DNA from 2 places in the Paenibacillus sp. FSL R5-0810 genome. Region 2 is predicted to be linked to the other one. Evidence: a T-box and tRNA genes for the amino acid it is inferred to sense, from the RefSeq annotation. Region 2 holds a T-box; the other holds one or more tRNA genes.
The links. A T-box is a leader RNA that pairs with one kind of tRNA and senses whether it is charged. The one in region 2 lies ahead of thrS (threonine--tRNA ligase), so its partner is inferred to be a tRNA-Thr.

Region 1: it encodes a tRNA-Thr, which carries the amino acid that the T-box ahead of thrS (threonine--tRNA ligase) is inferred to sense. The anticodon was not compared.

The regions. Positions count from the first base shown of each region.
Region 1 is NZ_JBBOCF010000001.1:4,459,605-4,468,292, reverse strand. It holds gene MKX76_RS19895 (ribonucleoside-diphosphate reductase subunit alpha) at 1-1,043, opposite strand, end outside; cobalamin riboswitch at 1,238-1,471, opposite strand; gene MKX76_RS19890 (MTH1187 family thiamine-binding protein) at 1,827-2,132, shown strand; tRNA gene MKX76_RS19885 (tRNA-Thr) at 2,246-2,317, shown strand; gene MKX76_RS19880 (dihydrofolate reductase family protein) at 2,593-3,123, opposite strand; gene MKX76_RS19870 (carboxypeptidase-like regulatory domain-containing protein) at 4,167-4,796, shown strand; gene MKX76_RS19865 (carboxypeptidase-like regulatory domain-containing protein) at 4,783-5,031, shown strand; gene MKX76_RS19860 (hypothetical protein) at 5,418-5,702, opposite strand; gene MKX76_RS19855 (DUF2935 domain-containing protein) at 5,787-6,605, shown strand; gene MKX76_RS19850 (YmaF family protein) at 6,626-7,015, shown strand; gene MKX76_RS19845 (MerR family transcriptional regulator) at 7,183-7,941, opposite strand; gene MKX76_RS19840 (DUF2268 domain-containing protein) at 7,916-8,688, opposite strand, start outside.
Region 2 is NZ_JBBOCF010000001.1:1,562,156-1,570,843, reverse strand. It holds gene MKX76_RS07080 (undecaprenyl-diphosphate phosphatase) at 1-785, opposite strand, end outside; gene MKX76_RS07075 (NAD-dependent epimerase/dehydratase family protein) at 904-1,680, opposite strand; gene thrS (threonine--tRNA ligase) at 1,862-3,769, opposite strand; T-box leader at 4,107-4,344, opposite strand; gene MKX76_RS07065 (Msr family ABC-F type ribosomal protection protein) at 4,390-5,844, opposite strand; gene MKX76_RS07060 (hypothetical protein) at 6,380-6,736, opposite strand; gene MKX76_RS07055 (SRPBCC family protein) at 6,760-7,242, opposite strand; gene MKX76_RS07050 (AraC family transcriptional regulator) at 7,415-8,230, shown strand; gene ppsA (phosphoenolpyruvate synthase) at 8,440-8,688, opposite strand, start outside.

The DNA of each region.
Region 1 (8,688 bases), 2.9 Mb from region 2:
TCAGGCAGACATACGCCGTGGAACACGTCATGGGCTCTCATGCGCTCATCGCCGTTGTTCAGCTTCAGATCAAGGAAGGACAAAATGTCCTTGTGGAACACGTCCAGATAGACCGCAATGGCGCCTTTGCGTGTGCCGAGCTGGTCAACGCTCACCGCCGTGTTGTTCAGCTGGCGGATCCAAGGGATGACGCCGGAGCTGGTGTTCTTGTGGCCGCGGATATCGGAGCCGCGTGCGCGGACCTTGCCGAGGTAGACGCCGATGCCGCCGCCCATTTTGCTAAGACGGGCTACGTCGGTGTTGGAATCGAAGATGCCTTCCAGGGAATCGTCAACGGTGTCGATGAAGCAGCTGGAGAGCTGGCCTGCGACCTTCTTGCCGGCGTTGGACATCGTTGGCGTTGCGGCCGTCATGTACAGATTGCTCATTGCCCAGTACGCTTCCTTAACAAGCTCGAGGCGTTTGTCTTCAGGCTCCTGGTGCATGAGGAACATGGCAATGACCATGTAGCGCTCCTGCGGGAGCTCCATCACGCGCCCGTCGAAATCCGTTGCAAGGTAACGCTCGGCCAGCGTCAAGAGACCGATGTAATCGAACAGCAGGTCGCGGCTTGGATCAATGCACTCGCCAAGCTCCTCGATTTGCTCCTTCGTGTAGCAGGTCAGAAGGTCTTCACGATAGATGCCCTTCTGGACGAGCTCCGTAATGAGCGGATAGAAAGCGCCGTAAGGCTCTTCCGGATAGGCTTTGTAGCGGCGGTTGTGGGCCGCTTTTTTATATAAAGATGTCAGGAATGAACGAGCCGCCGCAAATTTCCAGTCAGGCTCTTCCTTGGATACGAGCTCAAGCGCGGACATCGTGAAGGCATTGCTGATTTCCTCGCCGGTAACTTGCTCACCGCGGAGTTTGGAATTCACGCCTCGAAGCAGGCGCTCCTTGTCTAGCATGTCCAATCCCTTCAGGATCCGGTCGGCATAGACGGAGAGGCGAATTTCATCAAAGGCAAGCTGACGGTTGTTTGGTTTAACTACGAGCTGGGGCATACAAAAATCCTCGCTTTCTTTGGGGGAAATTGAAAAAAGAACATGAAAAAAACATTTTCTAAAACCTAAGGGCAGGCTTGAAAATGTCCGTGCGCTGTGGATGGTTTGAATAAAGCTGACATAAGCCCATATTTGGGCATGATGTTATGTACAGACGCAAGTTTCACGAACACATCCCTATAACCCCGTAGGTCGGTGTCTGAAGTATACAGGCAGGTCTCCTGACTTAGGCCGTACATATTCGGCGTCTTCCCAAAGTTCGCTTTCGGGGAACTTCAGTGACGTATTGCCAAACTGCCGGCAGCTGCATATGCATAACAGCCCCGAGGCCTTTACAGTGGCGGGTCCGTGATGGATTTTCACCATGCTTCCCTATTAAGCCGGGCTGCCTGATAGGCTAGCGCGGCACCTGTATACACTATATTTGGTTGTCGTTAATCTAATGTAACCCAATATCTTGTATCTGTAAACCAATTTCTTAAAAATAAACGCAAGGAGAATTATAGCAAACGGACAGGTAATATGCTAGTTGGCCAACCGTCAAAACCGCTCAAGATTCCATGGATTGTGACCAAATGCGACGGTTTTTGCGCGGATTCCGCATCGGTTGCGTTTTGACAACGGATCGTATGACCCATATAAAAATTTGATCTTGGACATACAAGATATTGTGTGTTGACGACTTTGCGAAATTTTGAAAAGACGCCCCGGAATTGATATGATATCTATATCGGATTCAACCACGTTGTGGATGAATGGAATGCTTCGAGGGAGGTTATTGTGATGGCAATTGCAGAAGTAACGGTCATTCCGATCGGAACGGCAACGACCAGCTTAAGCTCATATGTGGCGGAAATGCAGCGTATATTGAAGCAACAGGAGGGAATTACGTACGAATTGACTTCGATGAGCACGATTATTGCAGGGGAGCTCCCTATGATTTGGCGTGCGATCGAGGCGTTGCACGAGGCGCCGTTCTTGTCGGGTGCTAAGCGGGTATCCACCTCTGTCAAAATCGACGACCGGCGCGACCGGGCATCCTCAAGCAAGCAGAAGATCCAATCGGTGCAGGAGAAATTAGGCGGGTAATGCAACCCCTCCTATAGGGTGTTTTTTCCATTAATGAGGGGCTTGCATTTTCCCGCCGAAGGAATATAATATATTTTGTTGTTCCAAAAACGAATGACAACTTCAACAAATTCGCTGGTGTAGCTCAGGGGTAGAGCAACGCACTCGTAATGCGTAGGTCGGGGGTTCAATTCCCTTCACCAGCATCCTTAGAAAGTCAATAACGGCGCGGTTTTCCGAGTTTTCGGAGACGGCGTCTTTTTCGTGTTTTTGGCCGATCTTTTACCATTTTTCTACCCTTTTAGCCAATTGAAGTGGGTTTTTCGCCATCAATTAGGGATTCAATATCCTTTTGAAAAATAAGTTCTAGACTAACACACAGTAACCTAAACAGCGGCAGCCAAGAATGAAAAAATAAAGTCATAGACCGCCGCTGTTTATCGAACTATCGTCCCCTTAGGTCGCTGGACCAACCGCAAAACTAAACTGGAACGTAGGTCAACCTGATCACCTGCTCGCCAATGCGATCGCTTGCCACGAGGCGCAGGGGCGGACGCGGTCCGGCGAAGAACGGCTTGCCGTGACCCAGCACGACGGGATGGAGATAGAGTCGATACTCATCAACGAGACCGAGCTCCGTTAGACTGTGCGCCAACTCCGGCCCGGCAACTTCAATGTCCCCTTCATGCTGAGCCTTCAGCCCCCGTATGGCCGCTGAGAGGTCGCCCTCGATCAGAGAAGCGTTCGGTCCGACGGACTTTAACGTCCTCGACACCACCCACTTCGGTTTGCTTTGCCACGCAGCTGCGTATTCCCGTTCCTGCGCATCCCATTCAAAAGGGTCTTCGTCCCAATATCGCATAGTCTCATACATACGGCGCCCGTACAGCATACCCGTCAGACCGCGCACGTCTTCGATGAAATGAAGGAATAGCATGGGGTCGCGCTGAAGTGCCATGTGGTCGACGAACCCGTCCAGAGACTGATTCAACGCGAAAACGATTTTTGCCATGTGATTGACTCTCCTCCCTGTTTTTCTTGCACATTCATCATCAGGATTACACGTTCCATATGCAGCCTCCTCTATGTCTAAAATTTTATCATCCAACGGCATGCCCGGTTTCTCATGGATTGCTAATGTGGCACAGCCCGACCGAATACAACTTTAGCTTAGACGATTCAACCATATATCCCGATTTACATTGCTGATGCTATATCATTGATTTCAACTATAAAATCCGAATACCCATTAAAAATCCCCGAAGTATTAGCTCACGGGCTTCAGTCTTCTAACAGAACTTCTAACAAATCTTCTAACGGCCAAGAAATACTTCGAGAACCTTAAACGGATTATGGCGCATAAAAGCCCATAACTAATAGACCTCCGGAACCCTGTAGAACCTTTCCGAAACCTACGGTGTCGCACTTGTAATGCGTAGGTCGGGGGTTCAATTCCGCGTTTTTTTATTTCCTGCAGGGGCGTGATAGTTCGTGAAATGAATTAAATGGTTGATCAGAAATCTATCTCCATGATACATTCGCACATTCTGAATATTATTGCCGAAATGTCCAGTCTAAGGGCGTCTATGCTCATAAACTGTACTATTCCAAAATGCGAGGAGGTAAATATCAGTGGGTTATGAAAAGCCTTGTTACAACGGCTACGGGAATGCAGTAGGTATTGTTCTGGTTTTATTTATTCTCTTGGTTATTATCTTGGGAACTTTTTGGATTTAATCACACAACGGCAAGAAAAACATTGTAAATTTGTTTAGAATTCATTCATCTCTGTTGTGATGTCATGTCAAACTCATGGATCATCCCTTTGGTTTGGGGGCGGCGATTTACCGTCCCCATGAAAGCTCTCCTACACGATAGTCAGCTTATTCGGAATGCCAAATACATAAGCAAGAGGCAAAATCATCGACAGAAAGCTTTTTCGACGTTGTTCAGGTTAGTAACTGCTTAAAAAGTAAGAGTATCGTCAATAGACCAGTCGCTTATAAACGCACAAGCATATATTGAGTTGAACGATTGGTGAAAGGAGGTTTTGTTTTGCCGATTTCCGACTTGTATAAACTTCAACCAAGTGCTCCAGTTACCGTAGATGGACATGAAGAAGAGAGTGTCAATTTAGCACTTCAAGCCTCACCCAACACCTCCGTTGGTGTCGTGCAGGGGACAGTGCTGCTGCCGAATGGAAATCCGATCCCCTTTGCCACAGTACAATTATATACTTCACAAGGGGTGCCATTTGAGCATGTTAACAGCAACCCTCAGGGGCAATATATCATACCAGATGTTCCAGTAGGCTCTTATCTAATCACTGCTGCTGAACCTGGTTATCTGACACCTGTCCGTATTCCGCTAACAGTTACCCAAGGCCGACCAACACAAGTATCGATTACTTTACAGCCAAACCCCGCAGCAACGAGAGGAGCATTGTTTGGCATCGTAAGGAACGTTTCGAATAATGAACCTGTGAATAATGCTTTGGTTAGTCTTTTTCAAATCAATGGGGGCACGGTTACTCCGATCGGAACCTTGACATCCAACGCATCCGGACAGTATTTGTTTGCTGAGCTTCCGGACGGTACCTATTTCGTTCAGGCTACCCTAGCCGGATTTTTATCAAGCCAAAGTGCCACTGTAACGATCCAAGGTCCTGAATATGCCCCCCCTTGACATCAACCTGACAGTCGATCCGGATGCAAATACAGGGACTGTAAGTGGTATCGTGACAGACCAAGCAACTGGAGCAGCGATACCCAATGCCCTAGTGGCGCTCTATAGGTTAAACGCAGGAGTGGAACAGATCATCCAGATTACGCGTACGAATCAAGGGGGGCTCTACCTATTTGGCGATTTGCCCCCGGGAACCTATCGTGTGAAAGGGACCGTTCAGGTGAATACAGGATGAAGGAGACTAAAATTCTTACAGGCAGTTCTGTTTTTTCAATCGGTGCTGAAGAAAGTAGATGGGTTCCGCTGGCGCTTAAGGGCAAGAATCATTCCGTTCGGCATGGATTCAGTCCCGTTCGAGTCACGTTTTGTTTGGTTGTCAGAAAAAAACGAACCGTCTATAAGCATCGGTTTCAGCTCTACATTCGCAGCAAAGCAGGTTGCAGAAACACAATAAAATGGAGCAGTAAAAGAGAGCGAAACTCATACCTAAAATACCGTAGAATATGCCCGGTAGACATCAAACTGGGGGTGTCGGTGAGGAATGAATAAACGGGTAAGCCGAAAGAAAACTAAAGCTGTTATATAAAACACATTTTTTAATCATCCGAATAAATTAAAGTGCTAAAGGTGTTCTTCGGCAATTAGAAGAACGTCTTTATTTTTTGTGGCTAGCTTCCATGTGATTTGAGCGTTGAAATGGACGCTCTTTCTATTTGGGGAGGCACCGGTCAGGCAGTGGAGGTACCAAGATAAGCGGGCTTCCGATTTGAAGATAAACGCGCCGCTCCCAAAGGGAACTAAAACGCAACGGGAAACCCCGACGAAATTTTCCTGTCCCAGCAGGATATCTGATGAGGAATTTTTGTGAATTAGCTCTTTAATTGATTTTTTGTTCTCCAGTAGCATATTGAAACATGCCATCCTCATACGCTCTGATAACATGACAATATAAACGGTTGTCTTGTAGTGTGCCGAAAGGTGGGAGATGGTTTGTCGGATCCTTTTGTAATCAGATCATTAGACGAAATACGTTTTTGGTCACGCATTATGAAAGAACATTCTTTATTTCTTCGACTTGGATTTAGGTGTGAAGATACGCAGTTAATTAATGAGGCTAACCAATTTTATGCAATATTTGAGGATATTGAAAGAAGAGCACATTCATATCAAGCAGATACGGATCCTGAAACCATTAGACAGTTTAATTCAGAAGTCCGCAATGCAGCTTCACACATTTGGGCATTTAAGAGAAAGGTCCTTGGGCTTATACTTAGGTGCCAGCTTCCTGGGGGAAACAATTTTCCCTTGCTTGTCGATCATGTTAGCCGGGAAGCAAATTACTTTAGAAATCGGTTGGAGGAACTCAATAGCGGGAGACTTGAACCATTGCCTGATGCGATTATTGATGAAAATGTCTTTTTCCTGAAAATAATGGCTGACCATGCAAAATTTATAGGTCATCTGCTTGATCCATCCGAGCGAAAATTAGTGGAACAGGCTAGAGAGTTTAGCCAAGAATTCGATACGTTGATGTTTCAAGCCATCGACTTAAGTTCCATGCGTCCACAATCGCAAACACATCCACTGCTTAGTCAATTTGTTGATGAAAACCGCGTTTCAGTCAAATCCTTGCGAGATTTTAAGAAGACTGCGCGCGATTTGATTGAGCAGTGTCGAATCAAAAGCATCATTCACCCTCTATTAGCAGATCACGTGTTTCGTGAAGCCGAACGATTCTTATTCATACTCGACATGTTCGACCGGTCATTGAGCGGCATGAAGGTAAACAAAAAAGAAATCCTGTTTTAATGTAAGGGAGGCCTTAAGTGATGGAAATACAAGTAACGGGATTTGTTGTTCATTCCGATGACTCCGGTTCCGGACATTCACATCAACTTTTTCTTACATCTTGGGATGGAAGGCCAGTTAACGTTCATGTTCATCCCTTTGAAGGAGATACATCCTTTGATGTTGGACATTACCATCATTACGTGGGTGTAACTGAACCAGCTCCGAGTGGTGTTCCACACGTCCATAACTATCATGCTCAAACATCGTTTAATGACCAGCACAAGCACATGATTAGAGGAACAACGGGTCCTGCCATTCCCTTGGCAGGTGGTGGGCACTATCATTATTTTGAAGGTTATACCACCGTTGATGGCAGAATCCCGCATGCTCATCGATATAGTGGAAATACAGGCAATGAATACGGCTGACCAGTGATTCGGTATAGATGCATTTTTTATGAGGTTGGTTCTAATGATCAGAAAAAGAAAAAGCTTGATCAACGAAAGAAAGCAAACACATATTTTCCTTTAGGGAAAGTGTTTGCTTTCTTTTTTTATTGAGGTAAAAAGATCGCCCAATCCAGAGCATTTACCATTCATTGAGATGTTTCACGGTTGATATTATGCATGATTGCACTGTAGAGAAAATCGGCTAACTCTTCATTGCCATATTGATTAAAATAGTTTTTGAATCGTGCATCGAATTTGTAAGTATGGGCAATGCAAGCCAGTAACTCTGCATCACAGGTCATGAATTGCATCAGATTATTTTTCCATTCCTCGATTAATCGCTGAACTTCATCGGAGGAAGGATCCTGATCGATACAAGACGCAATTCGTTTGAATATGTCCTCCATGGCTTGAAAGCTTTCCTCTTTATCATCCGGTGACAATTCTTCCAACGATTCATTAAACTCTTTATACGCCTCGGTTTCGCCATAAAAGAATCTCGCCTCATTTGCATACTGCTCTTTCAATGGCAGGACGGAAGTGCCGTTGAAGAGCTGCAAATCACTAATATCATTTCCCGAAACGTATTCTTCGAGAGCCGCCATGGTCGTTTCTAATCTTTCTTTTCTCAGTATTAAGGCTTGTCGCTGCTCCTTTAAGATTTGATTCTGCTCTTGCCTGGTCAGCTTTAAAATGTCCGCAATTTCTTTCAAGGAAAAATCCAATTCCTTTAGGAACAAAATCGTTTGAAGTTTTTCCAAACTGCTTTGTTCATATAGTCGATACCCTTTTTCCGTCAGATGTGTCGGTTTGAATAAATCAATTCTATCGTAATAATGCAAGGTCCGACTTGTAATGCCTGTAATCTGAACAATATCTTTAACCGCTAATAATGGTTTCTTCATCCCAGAATCCTTTTACTTCGTCCAGTATTTGAGCAGCAGGCGTGATAGTGGCCTCAAAAATCGTTCTTCCTGTTTTTCTTAAATAATATTGGATCAAATAATATCCGCAGGCGTATCCGGCACTATAAGGCATATTGACCGGTTGGGAATGTTGAAGCTTCGCGATCTCGTCACCGTAAAGATACGGAGCAATTTGATCAAACCCCGTTAACTGCAGCTGCTCTCTAAGCACAGGTTTTATCTGCCGGTTAAGCGTTTCTGCGTTTGTTTTCGTTACCCAAGGACCGAGCAATTCTTTCCCAAACATAAACGTAGCATAATTTTCAGCCAATCCTTCACTTACAATGAGCTCGCCCAAATTCACGGTGTGATCCCACTGGATAAATTGGTATCGCACATTATGGTTGCATTCGTGCGCCAGCGCAGCCTTCATTCGAGGCATCGTGTATTCATTTGGCAGGAGCGTACCCCAGATAAACCCCGGAATGCCACCAAAACCGCTATATCCTTCGTTTATGGTTAAGGCACGGTTTTCCGGATTCCCGAGTTGAATGGTAAACAAATAATCGGAAACGGGAAGATTTATATCGTGCTCAACAAATAGATTCAAGCTTTTCTTCACGGCATGCTCACACTCTAACCAAAAGGCTTCGGACGAAATCAGCTCGATCTCTGCCGAAATCTGCGGGCTAATCTGATGAGGGGCTCGATGCATCATACTATTAAACGTAATCACGTCAAAACCGT
Region 2 (8,688 bases):
TAGAAGATCGCTGCCAAGACGAAACGATATAGAGCAAACCATTCCAAACGAAGCCGTTTAATCAATTTGATAAATGTCACGACTGCAATCATTGCCACAAGAAAGGATGTCACAAAGCCAATCAACATCAGGACCAAATCGTCTGAGCTTAGCAAATCCCGACTATCGTATAAATCCAGTAAGGTTGCGCCAAACATAACCGGCACGGAAATGAGGAACGTAAAATCTGCGGCGGCTTTCTGGCTGGTGCCAAGCAAAAGACCGCCTGAAATCGTCGAGCCCGATCTCGAGAACCCCGGCCACAATGCCAAACACTGGAACAGGCCGATCCCGAAGGCTTGTTTATAATTTATCCGATCCATCGTATCGGCGGTTTCGGTTCTCCTGCTCCGTGCAGCAATGATCATCAACACGGCTCCGGCCACTAAACCGATCAAGACAGGGGTTGGGCCGAACAAATGGCTTTTTATCGTGTCCTTGAGCAGGAGATATACGATTAGTGCCGGTAACATTGCCAAAATCATATGTATGACATTTAGTCCTCGACTACTAGAAAAATCCATTCGTATCAGATTAGTCCCAATCGCCAAATATCTCTTCCAATAAAGGATGAGAACGGCCATGACCGCACCCAGCTGTATAACGATTTTAAAAGTTGTGGCAGCGTCTCCCTCAAAGTTTAGTAAGCTGCCAGCTAAAATCAGATGTCCAGTAGACGATACCGGTAAAAATTCGGTTAAGCCCTCTATGATGCCGAGTATAATTGCTTTAACTACATCACTCATTAATGGATATCCCCCTTCGGAAATCTAACATTTCCAGTATAAGGGGGACATCCAATGTTTCCCATCGATTCATATAACAAAATTCCATTTCGAGTGACAACATTGTCACATAGCTCTTTTACGCTTGCTGTCCACCCTGATAGATCGTTTCATCCTGACGCACGTTCCGTCCTGCTGCCTTGGCCAGCTCAAGCAGCTTTGTCGCATCATCCTCAGGTTTGTATCCGATCAGTTCCTCCAGATAATCGATGTTGTAGTAGTTATCACTGTTGGCTGAGGTACCGTACAGATTCAAATATTTCAGCTCGTCATCTGCTTCAATACAACAAACGATCAATGAAAGCATATCACGCTCGGATATCCAGATATGACCCGCACGCTCAGAATGAGGACGATCATCCCCAGGAAAGTTGCCAATACGAATATTGAACGAGGAGATCTTGCCTTGATCCGAGTAAAGCCTGCCCAGCAGTTCAATATAACATTTGCTGAGACCATAAAAGCTATCCGGACGGTATGGATCATGGGGACCAACCTTCTCGTCAGTCCTGTAATATCCGGTTGCGTGATTGGAGCTGGCAAATATCATACGACGCACGCCGTTTTGTACCGCCGCCTCGAATAATTTGTAGGCACCGCTCACATTCCCCGCCAGGACCTTGCCGAGAAAATCCCCGTCGTCCTTGATCCAGGCAAAATGAATCACCGTGTCAATCCCCTGCGTTAGCTCTGCCAGCCGGGCTTCGTCACCGATGTCCATTTGTACAATGCCCAGCTTCTCGTCCGCATGTATATCAGCTCCGACAACGTCATACCGATTGTCTTGCTGCAGTCCCTTGAATACGACGCTTCCGATAGTACCTGCCGCACCCGTGATTAACAGTTTGCGTTTCATCTCCTCTAACCCCTCTCTCGCTTCATCCTCACCTGATTGCTGTCCTGTTAGTTATTACCCGCTTGGAAAAGGTTGTATACGGAAATTTCGGGAGCTGTTGATTCCGTACCATTTCGCTAGACGAAAAGCCGTCCGGGATGATGAGAGTGGACTAAGCAGAACCATTACCGAACCATCGCTATCACTTTTTCTCGCGGATCTCGTTCAAAATTTGATCCATGAAATCCTCCACTTGCTTAACGCCAAGGTCTCCTTCGCCGCGTTTCCTCACAGCGACGGCTCCGGAGGCAACTTCGTTTTCTCCAAGTACGAGCGTGAAAGGAACCTTCTGCAGCTGTGCTTCCCTGATTTTATAGCCTAATTTTTCGTTGCGCCCATCCACTTCTGCCCGAATCCCCGCATCCCTCAGCGCTTCCTTTACTTGAAGGGCATAATTGAGTTGGTGATCCGATACCGGCAAGAGTTTGACCTGAACCGGGGCGAGCCAGAGCGGAAACGCGCCGCTATAATGCTCTGTCAAAATGCCGACAAACCGGTCGACCGAGCCGTAGATCGCGCGATGAATCACTACCGGCCGATATTTCCGGTTATCTTCCCCGATGTACGAAAGATCAAATTTCTCCGGCATTTGAAAATCAAGCTGGATCGTTCCGCACTGCCAGCTTCGTTTTAAGGCATCAAGAATGTGAAAATCAATTTTGGGCCCGTAAAATGCGCCATCCCCTTCATTCAATCGGTAAACGATCCCCATGCGATCCAAGACGTTTCGAAGTGCCGATTCTGCCTGGTTCCACAATTCCTCGGAGCCCATTGATTGTTCAGGCCGGGTCGACAGCTCGATTGTGTATTCAAAACCAAACACCTGATAAATCCGGTCGATCAACCCGATAACTCGGCCGATTTCATCCTCGATCTGATCGGGTCTGACGAAGATGTGCGCATCATCCTGACAGAATGTGCGAACTCGCATCATCCCGTTCAAGGCACCCGAAAACTCGTGACGGTGTACTTGGCCGAATTCGGATATTCGAATCGGAAGCTCTCGATAGGAATGCAGGCTATTTTTAAAAATCAGCATATGTCCAGGACAATTCATGGGCTTCAGCGCAAATTTTGTTTCGTCGACCTCGGTAAAGTACATGTTTTCATGGTAATGATCCCAGTGGCCGGATTGCTCCCACAGCTTCTGGTTCATCATGAACGGAGTGCGGACTTCTTCGTAATCCTGCTTCCTCTGTTCTTCACGCGAGAAATGTTCAAGTTCATTACGGATAATCATTCCCTTAGGCAAATAAAAAGGCATGCCGGGCGCTTCTTCGGAAAACATAAACAATCCGAGCTCTTTGCCCAGCTTCCGGTGATCGCGCTTCCTGGCTTCTTCGAGCATTTGCAAATGTTCATCCAGCTGAGCCTTTTTGGGAAACGCCGTTCCGTAAATCCGCTGAAGCATTGGATTGTTTGAATCCCCACGCCAATATGCTCCGGCAACGCTCATTAATTTAAATGCTTTGATTCGTCCTGTAGACGGCAAATGCGGTCCGCGGCAAAGGTCGAAAAACTCGCCCTGATCATAAATCGAAATAACCGCATCCTTGGGCAGACCATGAATCAGCTCCAGCTTTAACGGATCCTCGCTGAAAATCTGTACCGCTTCTTCACGACTGACAACTCGACGAACAATGGGAAGATTCTCTTGCACGATCCGCTCCATTTCCTTCTCGATGGAAGAAAGGTCGTCGGTTGTTAATGCTTTTCCGAGGTCGATGTCGTAGTAAAAGCCATCGTCGATGACAGGTCCTATTCCCAGGTTGACTGCTTGATTCCCGTATATGCGTTTGATGGCCTGCGCCATTACGTGTGCCGTGCTGTGTCTGAGGATTTCGAGTCCATCCTTACTGTCAAGCGTAATGATTTCGACCTGACAGTCCTCCTTCATCATCCAGTTTAAATCGACCGGTGCGCCATTGATTTTTCCCGCTACCGCATGTTTCATCAAGCTTGCACCAATGGACTTCGCGACTTGTTCAATTGTCGTGCCCCGATCATATTCCCGTATATCCCCATCGGGCAGCATTACTTTCAATTTCATGAGAAATCCTCCACTCCATTTCGATATTTTTGAACGCAAAAAGGCGCACTTGTCCGCAAGGGACGAGCGCGCTCGTGGTTCCACCCTAAATTTGACCCGCCGTAATCGCGAATCCTCATTGGATCCTGTAACGGGAATACCCGGCGAAGTATACTCTCAAGGATAAACCTTGATTTCCATATCGCAGCTGCAAGGTGGTAAATCCTTAGGGGTGCCGAAGAGGATTTCAGCCCATGTCCTCTTTCTCTGAACGGCCCTTGGTTAAGGATTCATGTCCTTGGTCATCGCTATTCTTTCTTTCGTTTTCAATCTCACGCAAAAAAGCGCACTGATCCCGCAAAGGGACGAGTGCGCTCGTGGTTCCACCCTAATTCGACCCGCTTATAAAGCGAATCCTCATTGGATTCTGTAACGGGAACACCCGGCGAAGTTTACAATCAAGGATCATCCTTGATTTCAACATCGCAGCTACAAGGTGGTAAATCCTTAGGGGTGCCGAAGAGGATTTCAGCCCATGTCCTCTTTCTCTGAACGGCCCTTGGTTAAGGATTCATGTCCTTGATTACAGCTTTTATGTTTTTACATGGTACTTGAAATATTTGCCGGCGTCAAGCTGGAAGTTACTCCAATCGAACAAGCCCGCCATCCTTCACTTCATACACCTGATCGGCGACGCCTTCGAGCAGGCGAACATCGTGGGATATAAATAGGATGGTGCCTGTGTAATTTCGCATCATCGTCTCAAGCGCTTCCACGGCTGGAACGTCCAGAAAATTGCTTGGTTCATCCATAAGCAGGATGTTATAGCGCCCAAGCAGCAATTTGGCCAGCTGGAGCTTGATGATTTCGCCCCCGCTTAATACTGACAGCTCTTTGCGAACATCCTGCTGCGTGAACCCCATGGACGCGAGTACCGCTCGAATGTCCGAAACCGGGTATTCACAGTTTTCCTGCATGAATGCCATGACGTTCTGATTCCGATCGAACTTGTAACCGGTTTGGACAAAGCAGCCGATTTCCGCCTTGGGCGATAACGCAATACCGCTCTCCCGATTGCGGATCATGTTGAACAACGTCGTTTTTCCTGCTCCATTTGCGCCCGTGATTGCAATTTTTCCTCCAAGCGGGAATTGGAAGGACATATTGTCGAAGATCACCTTATCACCGAATCGTTTGCAGATATCCTGCCCTGCGATCGGAAATGGATTGTGGAGCTCCAGCGCTTTGCTCTGTCGGAACTGGACATTTCGCATGGCCTCGGGGGCGGTAACTTCGCCAAGCGCTTTGATTCTCCGTTCCGTATTTTTGACTGCGTTATGGAGCTTTTTTTGTTTGCTCCCTTGGGACTTTTGATGGCCGAGGCGTCCTCCGCTTTCCGATCTGTTCTTGCTGTTCTTTCCCTTTGAATCAAGCTTCCGAGCCTGATTTTTCTTCTCGATGATAACCTGCTCCAGTCGCTCCCGCTCTGCCACGTATTGTTTATATTGGGTTACTTGGCTTTGTCGTTCCTCTTCCTTCTGAACCAAGTAATCGGTATATCCTCCCCAATATTCGGTGATCTTTCCGTCTCTCAGCTCCCAGACCTTATCGACAACCTGGTCCAGGAAATAACGATCGTGACTGATGATGAGCAGAGCTCCGGAATAATGTTTAAGCTGGTTAACGAGGAAGTCGATGCCGCCGCGATCCAGATGAGATGTCGGCTCGTCGGCAAATATGCCGTGCGCTTCGCCCGACAGTGCCTGTGCAATTTTTAGTCGTGTCTCTTCCCCGCCGCTCATGGTCTCGGCTTGCACTTGGTTGATGCCTAATCTGCCAACGATGGCGTAATCCTGCACATCTTGGACGACTACCTCATCCAATTGGGGGAGATAGGTAAACGTTCCTTCCCTTGCAATCTTGCCGTGCTGTACAGGCGCTTTGCCTAGCAACGCTTTGAGCAGTGTACTTTTTCCAGCTCCGTTGGCACCAACCAGACCGATTCGATCAAACTCATATAACTCCAAATGGTCGATATCGAGCACAGTGCGTCCCAGATATTCCACATAAAGATCCGTTGCTTTTATCAACAACATTTAAATTCCTCCTTCGAAAATCGCAGTTTCCGTCGTTTCGTTCGCAGGTTGGACCTGCGATTTGCAAAGAGAGGATTATATAAAGAAGAACCAGTGTATCCTATGCATCGTCATGCCTCCTTTTCATATCAATGACTTTGACGTTACATTGCCAGCAGGAGAGCAATAAAAAATGCAGATTCAAGTCCACGTGTGGGCTTGAATCTGCATGGGTTACGTGCCAGAACAGAGCGAAATAAGGCACAGCAAATATGCCGTCCAGGTCGCAATCAATGTCCTCATACGTAAAAATAAGCAGCTCAAAAAAAGCCCACACGAGTGGAAATCCGCTTCTTTATCGCATACTTACCATAAACGCATGGAGTGAACCATTGATCGCAATCCTCCTCTTCTTTAATAGCCGTATCTTAACATCATCAGCTTCAACCGTCAATTGATACGCTTCCTGATATACAGTTAGTTTACTTGTCCGCATGATCTAACCCTAACGGTTTAACTGCAAGAACGCATTCTCTTCCCCGCTGGAATCACTCATTCAAATCGCCTCCGCTCTAATCAATTCCAGCCAATGTTCAAGCGTTTCTTTAATCTCAAAGCGATTTCTAGACCGCATTTCCTTTAATGTATCCCAATTATCATTTACGACCACCAACAGATATTCTCCGCTGGCACTCGAATCCGGTGACCAACCTAAGTCGATAATCAATCTCTCCTGCCCGCTTTTGGGCACGATCCATTCACCTTTCTCCAGCCTCATCTGAATGATTTGCAGCAGATCCTCGGTGAAATAGTGCCAGTTCTTGATAAATCCATCTGCATCGGGCTCAGGTTCAACATCATAGAACTTATTGTAGCAAACGGCAAAACCTGCCGGAATTCGAAGCTCCATCATTTCCAATGTTCATGTACTCCTTATCAATGTCCGCCAAGCTTCTCAAACTCTTTTTTATACAATTCATATTTAACCGCCCACGCATCTTTGCGGGATTCCATCGTTCTTTCATCGAGCAGCGCCTCGATGACATCCAGGCATACATCCCATCCGGCAATGTCCTTAGGCGTATGGTCCGTGATGCTCGTGATTCGCTCTGTCAGCACCAACCGGCAGCCCCCTCTTTCCGGATGCAATTCGAAGCGGACCCGGTCCTCACCCCACGTATATTCCAGAACGGACAGCTCTTTGTAATCGGTAATCTCAAATACCTCGAATGTTCCGTCCTGCATATCAAAAGTAATGGTTCCGCCCAAACGCAAGTCTTCCACCTTGAGTTCAGAAAACCACCTTGTCAATTTTTCGTTATCCGTCAGGTAAGACCAAACGTTCTCCACGGAATGCTTCAATGTGCGTTCGAATCGGACCCTTGTTCCAAACTCGTCTTGCTCTACCACAGCCAACATTAAATAACCTCCTTCCCGTTATCGACGATCTCAAACTTTTAGAATGACTCCATTGACATTAAGGATAAACTGCGCTTTCCTTAATTTAATAGAATTATAGCTCCATATGCAGCTATTTCATACCTGCCATGGTCCTTCATATAATTTTCGATTAGGAAAGGAGAACACTTCATTGTCCGGAATTACCTTTGTTCGCAACCCCGATTTGCCGTTCCTGGAGCTTAAGCAATGCGATTCCCTAGATCATTTGTCGTACAAAAAACATTTTCATGAGGAGCACTCCATCGGTTTGGTTGAGGAGGGAACCACACGCGTCTGGTCAGAAGGACAGCAGTTCCAGGCTTCAGCGGGACAGGTCGTCTGTTTTCCCCCGCTGGTCCCTCATGCCTGTCATCCGGAGAATCCCTCCATTTGGAAATATACGATGATATTTATTCATCCCGAATGGTTTGCCGATGTTCCTTGCGATCTTCCGATCCGCCGTCCCCATTTCCCGGTTCTTCTCCAAGGGGCTCGGGGGAGCCAATGCCGCCAATTGATCCTTGCTTGCAGATCGCTGCTTCACGAGGATGCCTCGCCCTTAGAGATTGAGTCGATGCTTCTGGAATTAATGCATTTAACGAAGGTCATATTGCAGCCCTCAACCCCCGTCTCGGACATGGAACGTGCAGCCCCCGCCGTTCTGCAGGTCAAGTCATATCTCGATCTTCATTTCAAAGAGCGCATTACGCTGGATACACTCCAAGAGATCTCGGGTATCAGCAAATTTCATCTGATTCGTCTGTTTAATGCGACATTTCACCTTGCTCCCCATGCCTATCAAAATTTACTGCGCATCAATTATGCCAAGCGGGAGCTGTTAAGCGGCCGGCCGATTGCCGACGTCGCTTTTGATGCCGGATTCTACGATCAAAGCCATTTTACGAGAACTTTTTCAGGCTGTGTCGGCACGACTCCGCTTCAATATATAAGGGCAGCTACAACCTGACCGCAATTTTTTACAAGACCGCCTTGCGCACGAATTGTACAATCGAAAAAAATCGAGGGTGCCTTGACGAGAATGATCAAGGGCAATCAGGGAAGAAAACCCGTCAATACGGGTTTCTTCCCGAGAGTGTCCTCAGCTTTGCATCGGTGCCTGTTTCCATGTAATGCCGTCAATGAGGCCAAAGCCCTTTTCCTTGACGTAATCGGTCTTTACAGTAATTCAATATACCCTTCCGTTCCATGCACCCGGATTCGCTGCCCATCCTTTATCCGTTTGGTGGCATTCTCCACGCCGACAACGGCCGGCAATCCATACTCACGTGCAATTACGGCGCCATGGGTCATCAGTCCGCCAACTTCGGTGACCAGTCCTTTGATGGATACAAACAATGGCGTCCAGCTGGGGTCTGTAAAGGAGGTGACTAAAATATCTCCCTCATCCAGATCGGCGTCTTCCAT